One region of the Streptomyces sp. NBC_01003 genome, then DNA from elsewhere that is predicted to be linked to it. Evidence: riboswitches for the same ligand, from Rfam matches in the RefSeq annotation. Region 1 holds a riboswitch; each other region holds the start of a gene.

Region 1 (2,192 bases):
GCTTGGGTCGTTCGATCCAAGATCTGATCTCCATTGTGGCCGGACTCCGCAAGCGCGGGATCGGCTTCCAGTCGCTGCACGAGTCCCTCGACACAACCACGCCCGGCGGGCGCCTGGTCTTCCACGTGTTCGCCGCCCTTGCGGAGTTCATCCGAGAACTGATCGTGCAGGGCACCCACGAGGGCCTTGCGGCCGCGCGAGCACGTGGCGAACGGACTGGTCGACCGCCCGCCATGACGGAGGAGCAGATCCGCCACGCTCGCGGGTTGCTGACAGACCCGGATAACACCATCACGTCGATCGCCAAGCTGCTGGGCGTCTCCCGGACGACGCTCTACAAGTACGTACCTGAGCTGGCGGCAGGGCGGGACTCGCTCGTACCGAACGCTCGACCGGGACAACTTCCGTCGGCAGAGCGACGCGTCAAGTAGAATCGATGCCAAGCAGCAGGGGAATCCGGTGCAATTCCGGAACTGTCCCGCAACGGTGTACGTGAAGCGCCTCCGCGCCCCACGTAAGTCCGAGGACCTGCCTGCCCGAAGACCCCGGCGACTCGTCGGGTCCTTCGGCAGGGCACCGGGACACTCCCAGCAGGACCCGATGCCCAACTCATCGAGTTGGGCATTCTTGCTGTCAGACCCCACGCATCCCGCCGAAGGTGTGGAGATCGCGCCCGCGGTCTTCTCATTCAGGGCCGTCACGCGGCCCGCGAGCGGGAGACTGACCTTGACTGTGCACATCGACGCCGTCGGCGGCGCCCTCATGATGGTGGCGTGCGTCGTGGGGTACTTCGTCTACAAGCACACTCGCCAGGGGCCGCTCGGCAAGGGCGACATTGTCGGGGCCATCGTCTGCGGCACCTCGGTACTGACGGCGCTGGTGCTCATCCTCGGGGGCGACCACTCCGAGGTTCAGCTGCCCGAACCGGGGCTGAGCGGAGTCCCCTCGACATCGTCGAGTCCCGCTTCCAGCTCTGGTCACCAGGGCGTCGACCCTTCCGCGTCGCCTTAATCAGTGACACTGATTGGGCGTCACAGTGCCGTGTGGATGCCGGACCTGACCTCCGCGACGTCGTCTTCGGGTAACAGTGCCCGCCTTCTCGCGCGGCGGCCCGACGCACTGAGTCCGGCCCCGGGTGCCCGACGACGAAGGCCCCGCCAGAAAAGACGGGGCCTTCGTCGTGCGCGTCGGAGGCTTACCGGTCTTGGCTCGCCGGGACCGATGTGGAGTGCGACCGGTTCGTACCGGCCGGTGGGTACATCGGCGGTCAGCAACCGCCTGACGCGGACGGTGCGCTGGTACCGATCTGCAGTGTGGTCGGGGCGGCGCAGCACCCGCCGCCCTGTTCGGCCTCGGGCTCGTCGAACAGGCCGGCTCCCCCGCACACCCCGGTCTCCGGCAGGGTCAGCTCGACGCGCTCGGCGGCGTCCTGGTCGCCGGCGAGGGCTGCGGTGATGGAGCGGACCTGCTCGTAGCCGGTCATGGCGAGGAAGGTGGGAGCGCGGCCGTAGGACTTCATGCCGACCAGGTAGACGTCCTTCTCGGGGTGGGAGAGCTCGTTGACGCCGTGCGGGTAGACGGTGCCGCAGGAGTGGACGTTGGGGTCGATGAGCGGGGCCAGCTCGGTGGGGGCCTGGAGGCGCTCGTCGAGGCCGAGACGCAGCTCGTTGAGGAAGGTGAGGTCGGGGCGGAAGCCGGTCAGGGCGATGACCTCGTCGACCTCATCGAGACGGCGGCCGTCCTCTGCGACCAGCGCCACCCGGTCGTTGTCGGTCCTCTCGATCGCGGTGGTGCGGAAGCCGGTGACGGCGTCGGCGTACCCGTTGTCGACCGCGGCCTTGGCCGCGAGGCCCAGGGCGCCGCGGGCGGGGAGCTGGTCGGCGTCCCCGCCGCCGAAGGTCGCCCCGGAGATGCCGCGGCGCAGAATCCACGTGGCGTGGGTGCCGGACTCGTCCTTGGCCAGCTCGGCCAGGTAGGCGAGCGCTGTGAAGGCGGAGGCGCCGGAGCCGATGACGGCGGTGCGCTTACCCGCGTAACGGGCCCGTACGGCTGGGTCCTTGAGGTCGGGGACGCGGTAGGAGATGCGGTCTGTGGCCGCCTTCTCGCCGAGGGCGGGCAGGCCGTCGCCGCCGAGCGGGCTGGGGGTGGACCAGGTGCCCGACGCGTCGATGACGGCGCGGGCGAAGAGGCGC
Region 2 (2,192 bases), 1.4 Mb from region 1:
GGAGCTGGTGTAAGACCTCAACGGAGAACTCCGGGCGGGCAGTCGGCGACGAAGCAGGAAACCCCACGGCGCAAGCCGTAGGAAACCCCCTCGTTCACGAGGGGGGAGGAAGTCAACACAGGGTCCGTCCAGGTCCCGGTGCCGGCCATGCGGTCGCCGAGGCCGAGGGCCAGCATGATCTGGTCGAACCCTGGTCGAGGGAAACGGCGCGCTCGGGGGCCGCTTTCACCTCGACCCGCGCCCCGCAGTTGTCGAGTACGACCGGATAGCCGCGGCGCTCTTGTGCGCTGCCGGGGTGCGCTCGGATCCGCTGCTGCCGCGCGCGGCCAGCACGAGCATCTCTGCGAGACCGAGGGCGGCTCTGGGTATGCGGCGGCGTGTGGCGGAGCGCGCGAAGAGCACGGGGACTTCCTCGATGTCGAGGGCTCATGCGCGGAGCCCGGTCGCACGGTCTCCCCCGCCGCCCCGACCGGAGCCCGCGAAGGCTGCCAGCAGGTCTTCGGACTCGGGGTCACGCGGACGGTGCGCCTTCCCGGACCGCGTGCGGTCCAGTGGCCGATGCCCCGCCCGTCACCCTCACCGCTGCGCGTCAGCTCCGGATTCGCACCGGATTCCCTGACACATACCTGTCCAAGATCCCGCAATGCGGGGCAGACGGGCATGAGTTCGACTGGCCTTGGAAAGCTACCACGCCGCCCGAAATCAGACGGCGGCCCCTTCTCGGAGGGTGGCCGCGGTGCGGGGCGGGCTCGCGAAGGAACGTCCCGCGTGCGTAGGGTGACCGGTGCAGCTGGTTCGCCCCGTCCGCCAGGCGGGAGCGTCGTAAGAGGGAACCCGGTGGGAATCCGGGACTGCCCCGCAGCGGTGAGCTGGAACGACCGCCGTCACACGCACTGGCCCGATGGATCGGGCTGGGAAGCGACGGCCAGTAGGTGTCCGCCCGGCATCGGGTGGACGTGCCCGCGAGTCCGAAGACCTGCCCGTTGCCCGCGCGTGAACCATTCGCACGCGGATGTCCCGGTGACCTCGTGGGCGGGTCGGCGTACACACCGAACGGGCGCGCGTGCCCTGCCGTACGCGACCGCGCCGTCCGGTCCGTGTCACCCTTCGCGCTCTCGTCCCGTCTCCGGGATCTCAGGGATTCATCTCGCGAAGGAGATCTCCATGACCACCAAGTCCGCAGCCGCGGCAGCACGGGCCACCGTGTACGGCTATCCCCGCCAGGGCCCTGCCCGCGAACTCAAGAAGGCCATCGAGGGCTACTGGAAGGGCCACGTCGGCGCCGACGCCCTCCGCACCACCGCCGCCGGCCTGCGCCGCGCGAACTGGCACGAACTCGCCGACGCGGGCATCGGCGAAGTCCCCACCGGTGACTTCTCGTTCTACGACCACGTCCTGGACGCCACCGTCATGGTCGGCGCCATCCCCGAGCGGCACCGCCCGGCCGTCGAGGCCGACGCGCTGGACGGCTACTTCGCCATGGCGCGGGGCACGCAGGACGTGGCGCCGCTGGAGATGACGAAGTGGTTCGACACCAACTACCACTACCTCGTACCGGAGTTGGGCCCAGAACTGGCGTTCACGGCCGACTCCACGAAGCAGGTCGCCGAGCTCAAGGAGGCCCTCGCCCTCGGTCTGCCGGCCCGGCCCGTGCTCGTCGGCCCGGTCACCTATCTGCTGCTCGCCAAGCCCGCGCCCGGGGTCGCCGCCGACTTCGAGCCGCTGACCCTGCTCGACCGTCTGTTGCCGGTCTACGCCGAAGTCCTCGCCGACCTGCGCGAGGCGGGCGCCGAGTGGGTGCAGCTCGACGAGCCCGCCCTCGTCCAGGACCGCACGCCGGCCGAACTGAACGCCGCCGGGCGCGCCTACCGCGACCTCGGCGCCCTCACCGACCGGCCCAAGATGCTGGTCGCCTCGTACTTCGACCGGCTCGGCGACGCCCTGCCCGTCCTGGCCGGGGCGCCGGTCGAGGGGCTCGCCCTCGACTTCACCGAGGCTGCCGCCGCCAACCTGGACGCCCTTGCCGCCGTCGGCGGACTGCCCGGCAAGCGCCTGGTAGCGGGCGTCGTCAACGGCCGCAACATCTGGGTCGACGACCTGGAGAAGTCGCTGGCCACCCTCGGCACCCTGCTCGGCCTGGCCGACCGGGTCGACGTGGCCGCGTCCTGCTCACTCCTGCACGTCCCCGTCGA
Region 3 (2,192 bases), 7.5 Mb from region 1:
CAGTCCGCCACCACTCACGACTTCCCCCTCCGCAACAGTGCCCGCCCGGCGACACACACGCCGAGGGCCAGCCAGCTCACGCGCCGCGAGAGCCGCGCCGCCCGCTCGACGTCGGCGGTCTCCACGGCCCGGCCCGACGCGTTCAGTACGGGCCGGTGCTCGACCCGCCCGCCGTACGACAGAGTCCCGCCGAGCCGCACCCCGAGCGCCCCCGCGAACGAGGCCTCGACGACACCGGCGTTGGGGCTCGGGTGCAGCCGCGCGTCCTCGCGCCACGCCGTGAGCGCGCCGCGCGGACGGCCGCCCGCGACGGCGGCGAGCACGCCGGTGAGCCGCGCTCCCGGCCAGCCCGCCACGTCGTCGAGGCGCGCGGAGGCCCAGCCGTAGCGGCGGTACCTGGCCGACTTGTGCCCGACCATGGCGTCCAGCGTGTTCACGGCGCGGAACGCGACGAGCCCGGGGACGCCGGCGACGGCGCCCCACACGAGCGCGCCCACGACGGCGTCGGAGGTGTTCTCGGCGACGGATTCGACGACGGCCCGCGCGATCCCGTCCGCGTCCAGGGCCTGCGGGTCACGCCCGCACAGATGCGGCAGCCGCTCGCGCGCCGCGTCCACGTCACCGGCGGCCAGCGCGCCCCCGATGGCGCGCGCCTCGCGCCCCAGCGACGTACCGCCGACGACCGCCCAAGTGGCGGCGGCGGTCAGCACGATGGAAGCGGCGGGGGAGCGGCGCACGGCGCGCGCGGCGAGGCCACCGGCGACGGCGGCGCCCCCGGCGCACACGGCGGTGTGCACGGCGCCCCACCCGCGGTGGTCACGCCACAGCACGCGCTCGACGGCGCCCGCGGCCCGCCCGAACGCGGCGACCGGATGCCCGCGGCGCGGATCGCCGATCAGGAGGTCGCCGAGGAGTCCGGCGGCGCTGCCGTACGCGAAGACGCGCTCGGCCCGCACGGTCAGCCCGCCGCTACGGCGAGGGGAACCCTTGTACTCGTTCTCGGCGGGAGCACCCGCAACTGGCAGCCGCGCATGGCGATATGTCCTCACTCAGGGTGTCCACGCCCTGGTTGGAAGAGACCGGCGGCGAGAGTTCCTGGCTCACGGGGATCACTCCCCGGTGACAGTGGCGGGACCGCGCCGGATTCGCACCGGCTTCCTCTCCTGCTGCCGTAGATGGCCCCGGAAGTCCACCACGCCCCGCGAACGCCCGTCAACTTGCCGTTGACCTGCGAAGGGAGAGTGTGCTGAGGCCCACACGAAGCGGGGTGCGGGACGCCTTCGCGTCCCGCACCCCGCACTCCTGCCGGTTACCTCCGGTCAGGCGACGATCAGGAAGATCCCGTACCCGACGGCCGCCGCGCACAGGGCGAAGCAGGCGTACGCGCCGGAGACGGCCAGCGCCGCCGAGTTGCCCTGGGCCGCCGCCGACTCCCGCTTGGTGAGGCCGACGATGCCGAGGGTGAACAGGCCCACGAGGGCCACCGTGATCACGAGGCTGACTCCGAACACGGAGCCGAGTGCTGCCCAGTCGATGTGCATAGCGCTGCTGCTTCCTTAGACCGTGGCCGGGCGCGCGGGCTCCGCCGAGGGCGGGGCGGGCGAGGCGGGGATGGTGGTCTTCACGTCGGTGTCCAGGGCCGTGACCGTGCCGGCGGGCGGCGGGGTGACGGCCGCGATCGCGGTGGTCACGACGCCTGCGGGCTCGTCCGGGACGTCGACGCCGTCGATGTCGTCGTCCGTGACGTTCGTGTGGTCGACCGAGTTGCGCCGGGACAGCGCCCAGATGGTGCCCGCGCCGGCGATCAGGAGCAGCGCGGTGACGGCGACGCCCCACGAGCCCTGCTTGGTGAGGAACTCGGCGCCCGCGCCGACCAGACCGGCGGCCGGCAGGGTCAGGCCCCAGGCGATGAACATGCGGGTCGCGGTCGACCAGCGGACGACGCCGCCCTTGCGGCCGAGGCCCGAGCCCATGACGGCGCCGGAGCAGACCTGCGTCGTGGAGAGCGAGAAGCCGATGTGCGAGGAGGCGAGGATCGCGGTCGCGGCGCTGGTCTGGGCGGCGAAGCCCTGCTGCGGCGCGAGGTCCGTGAGGCCCTTGCCCATGGTGCGGATGATGCGCCAGCCGCCGAGGTAGGTGCCGAGCGCGATGGCCGCACCGGCCGAGACGATGACCCACATCGGGGGGTTGGC
Region 4 (2,192 bases), 8.8 Mb from region 1:
GCGACGGCGATCCGCTCGACGCGCTCGTCCTGGTCAGCGATCCGACGTTCCCCGGCTGCACCGTCGAGTGCCGCGCGATCGGCATGTTCGTGATGCGGGACGAGAAGGGCATGGACGAGAAGGTCCTGTGCGTGCCCGCGCACGATCCGCGCCACACCTCCGTGCAGGACATCGAGGACATCCCCGAGTTCGACCGCCTGGAGATCACGCACTTCTTCGAGGTCTACAAGGACCTGGAGCCCGGCAAGTCCGCCGAGGGCTCGCACTGGGAGGGGCGCGACCTCACCTACGCGGAGATCGCCGCCGCGCGCCGCCGGGCCAACGGCCGACGCGACTGAAGGACAGAGCAGCCGGCCACGACGGCGCGCACGTGTCAGTGCGCGCCGTCCGTCGCGCAGTGCTTGAGAAGGTCCGCGGTCGCCGCGTCGACGACGCGGTAACGCACGATCCTGCCCTCCTTCTCCCCCTCGACCACTCCGGCCGCGCGCAGCAGCCGCAGCGCCTGCGAGACCGCCGGGTCGTTCATGCCCGTCGCGACGGCGAGATCCGACACGGCCAGCGGCCCCGCCCGGTACAGCGCGAGGAGCAGCGCGAGGCGGCGGGGATCGGCGAGCAGCGAGAACCGGTCGGCCCAGGCGCGGACATGTCCTGGCTCACCGATGGCGGCGATGGCTTCGCAGACCCGGTGGCCGTCGATCGTGCGGCGGTCGGCGCGCTCGGCAGGGACGAGATGCATGGCCCCATCCTCGCAGCCACCGATGTGATCTTGAATACCCGCGCACACCTACGCAGCTGTGCAGCCTTGCAGGCGTCGCGGACCGGCCTCTACTGTGGGCGGGCCGTGGTGCTCGGGAATTCGGTGACGGTCCCTCAAAGGACTCAGACCGAAGCGGCCCTCGCCACTGTGATCGGGCCCCGGGTCCCTCGGCAACGAGACGACTCGGGACGCCTCGCCCCCAGTACGCCACTGGCTGCCGCGCGCAGCTGGGAAGGCAGGGGCGGACGCGGACACCCGTCAGCCAGGAGACCGGCCACGGCATCTCACGAAGTGATTCCACGAGGTGTTGGAGCGTGACCGCATGGCCCTGCCCGTAAAGTCCCCGGCGACCGGACGCGACGCGTTCCACTGGCGGCGCGAGGACACCGTCCGCACCGCCGGGCTCCTCGCGGTGATCGCCGCACTCCATGTCGTCGCGTTCGGCGTGCTGTTCCTTCTCGTCGTGCCGGAGCACTACGAGGTGGGGTCGAAGGCCTTCGGCATCGGCCTCGGCGTCACCGCGTACACCCTGGGGATGCGGCACGCGTTCGACGCGGACCACATCGCCGCGATCGACAACACCACCCGCAAGTTGATGGCCGACGGCAAGCGCCCGGTGTCGGTGGGGTTCTGGTTCGCGCTCGGCCACTCCAGCGTCGTGGTCGTGCTCGCCGCGCTGATCGCCGGCGGCACCCAGCTCGCCGGGCGGATCATGAACGAGGGGTCCGCCACCCATCAGACGCTCGGCGTCATGGGCACCACCATCTCCGGGTCCTTCCTGTACCTCATCGCGGCGCTCAACCTCGTCGCCCTGGTGGGGATCCTGCGGGTGTTCCGGGCGATGCGCGCGGGCTCGTACGACGAGGCGGAGCTCGAACAGCACCTGGATTCACGGGGGTTCATGAACCGGATCCTCGGCCGGTTCACCAAGTCCATCACCCGCCCGGGCCAGATGTACCCGCTCGGCTTCCTCTTCGGCCTCGGCTTCGACACGGCGACCGAGGTCACGCTGATGGTGATGGCGGGCAGCGGCGCGGCGGCCGGACTGCCCTGGTACGCGATCCTGTGCCTGCCGCTCCTGTTCGCCGCCGGTATGAGCCTGTTCGACACCCTGGACGGGACGTTCATGAACTTCGCGTACCAGTGGGCGTTCTCGAACCCGGTGCGCAAGGTGTTCTACAACCTGGCCATCACCGGCCTTTCGATCGCCGTCGCGTTCCTGATCGGCACCATCGAGCTCGTGGGCGTCCTGCACGACAAGCTCGACCTGCGGGACTCGGTGACCGGCTGGATAGCGGGGCTCGACCTGGACAACGTCGGGTTCATCATCGTGGGCCTGTTCGTCGTCGTCTGGGCGGCGGCCATCGGGTACTGGCGGCTCGCGAAGGTCGAGGAACGGTGGGCCGTGCGGACCTGATCCGGCGGGCCGCCGGGA

The links. A riboswitch is a leader RNA that binds a small molecule or an ion and turns the genes downstream of it on or off. The one in region 1 is predicted to bind cobalamin.
Region 2: linked by a shared signal. The riboswitch ahead of metE (5-methyltetrahydropteroyltriglutamate--homocysteine S-methyltransferase) and the one ahead of OG698_RS00090 (hypothetical protein) in region 1 are both predicted to bind cobalamin.
Region 3: linked by a shared signal. The riboswitch ahead of OG698_RS34405 (cobalamin biosynthesis protein) and the one ahead of OG698_RS00090 (hypothetical protein) in region 1 are both predicted to bind cobalamin.
Region 4: linked by a shared signal. The riboswitch ahead of OG698_RS40145 (HoxN/HupN/NixA family nickel/cobalt transporter) and the one ahead of OG698_RS00090 (hypothetical protein) in region 1 are both predicted to bind cobalamin.

What each region holds. Positions count from the first base shown of each region.
Region 1 is NZ_CP108707.1:20,263-22,454, forward strand. Features, by position in the region: gene OG698_RS00085 (recombinase family protein) at 1-431, shown strand, start outside; cobalamin riboswitch at 409-551, shown strand; gene OG698_RS00090 (hypothetical protein) at 727-1,011, shown strand; gene OG698_RS00095 (NAD(P)-binding domain-containing protein) at 1,268-2,192, opposite strand, start outside.
Region 2 is NZ_CP108707.1:1,422,923-1,425,114, forward strand. Features, by position in the region: partial or broken gene OG698_RS06660 (RNA-guided endonuclease InsQ/TnpB family protein) at 1-81, shown strand, start outside; cobalamin riboswitch at 473-671, opposite strand; cobalamin riboswitch at 824-978, shown strand; gene metE (5-methyltetrahydropteroyltriglutamate--homocysteine S-methyltransferase) at 1,165-2,192, shown strand, end outside.
Region 3 is NZ_CP108707.1:7,546,932-7,549,123, forward strand. Features, by position in the region: gene OG698_RS34400 (cobyric acid synthase) at 1-18, opposite strand, end outside; gene OG698_RS34405 (cobalamin biosynthesis protein) at 15-956, opposite strand; cobalamin riboswitch at 1,069-1,210, opposite strand; gene OG698_RS34410 (hypothetical protein) at 1,320-1,541, opposite strand; gene OG698_RS34415 (anion permease) at 1,557-2,192, opposite strand, start outside.
Region 4 is NZ_CP108707.1:8,772,449-8,774,640, reverse strand. Features, by position in the region: gene OG698_RS40155 (inorganic diphosphatase) at 1-338, shown strand, start outside; gene OG698_RS40150 (ArsR/SmtB family transcription factor) at 374-736, opposite strand; cobalamin riboswitch at 826-1,051, shown strand; gene OG698_RS40145 (HoxN/HupN/NixA family nickel/cobalt transporter) at 1,080-2,174, shown strand.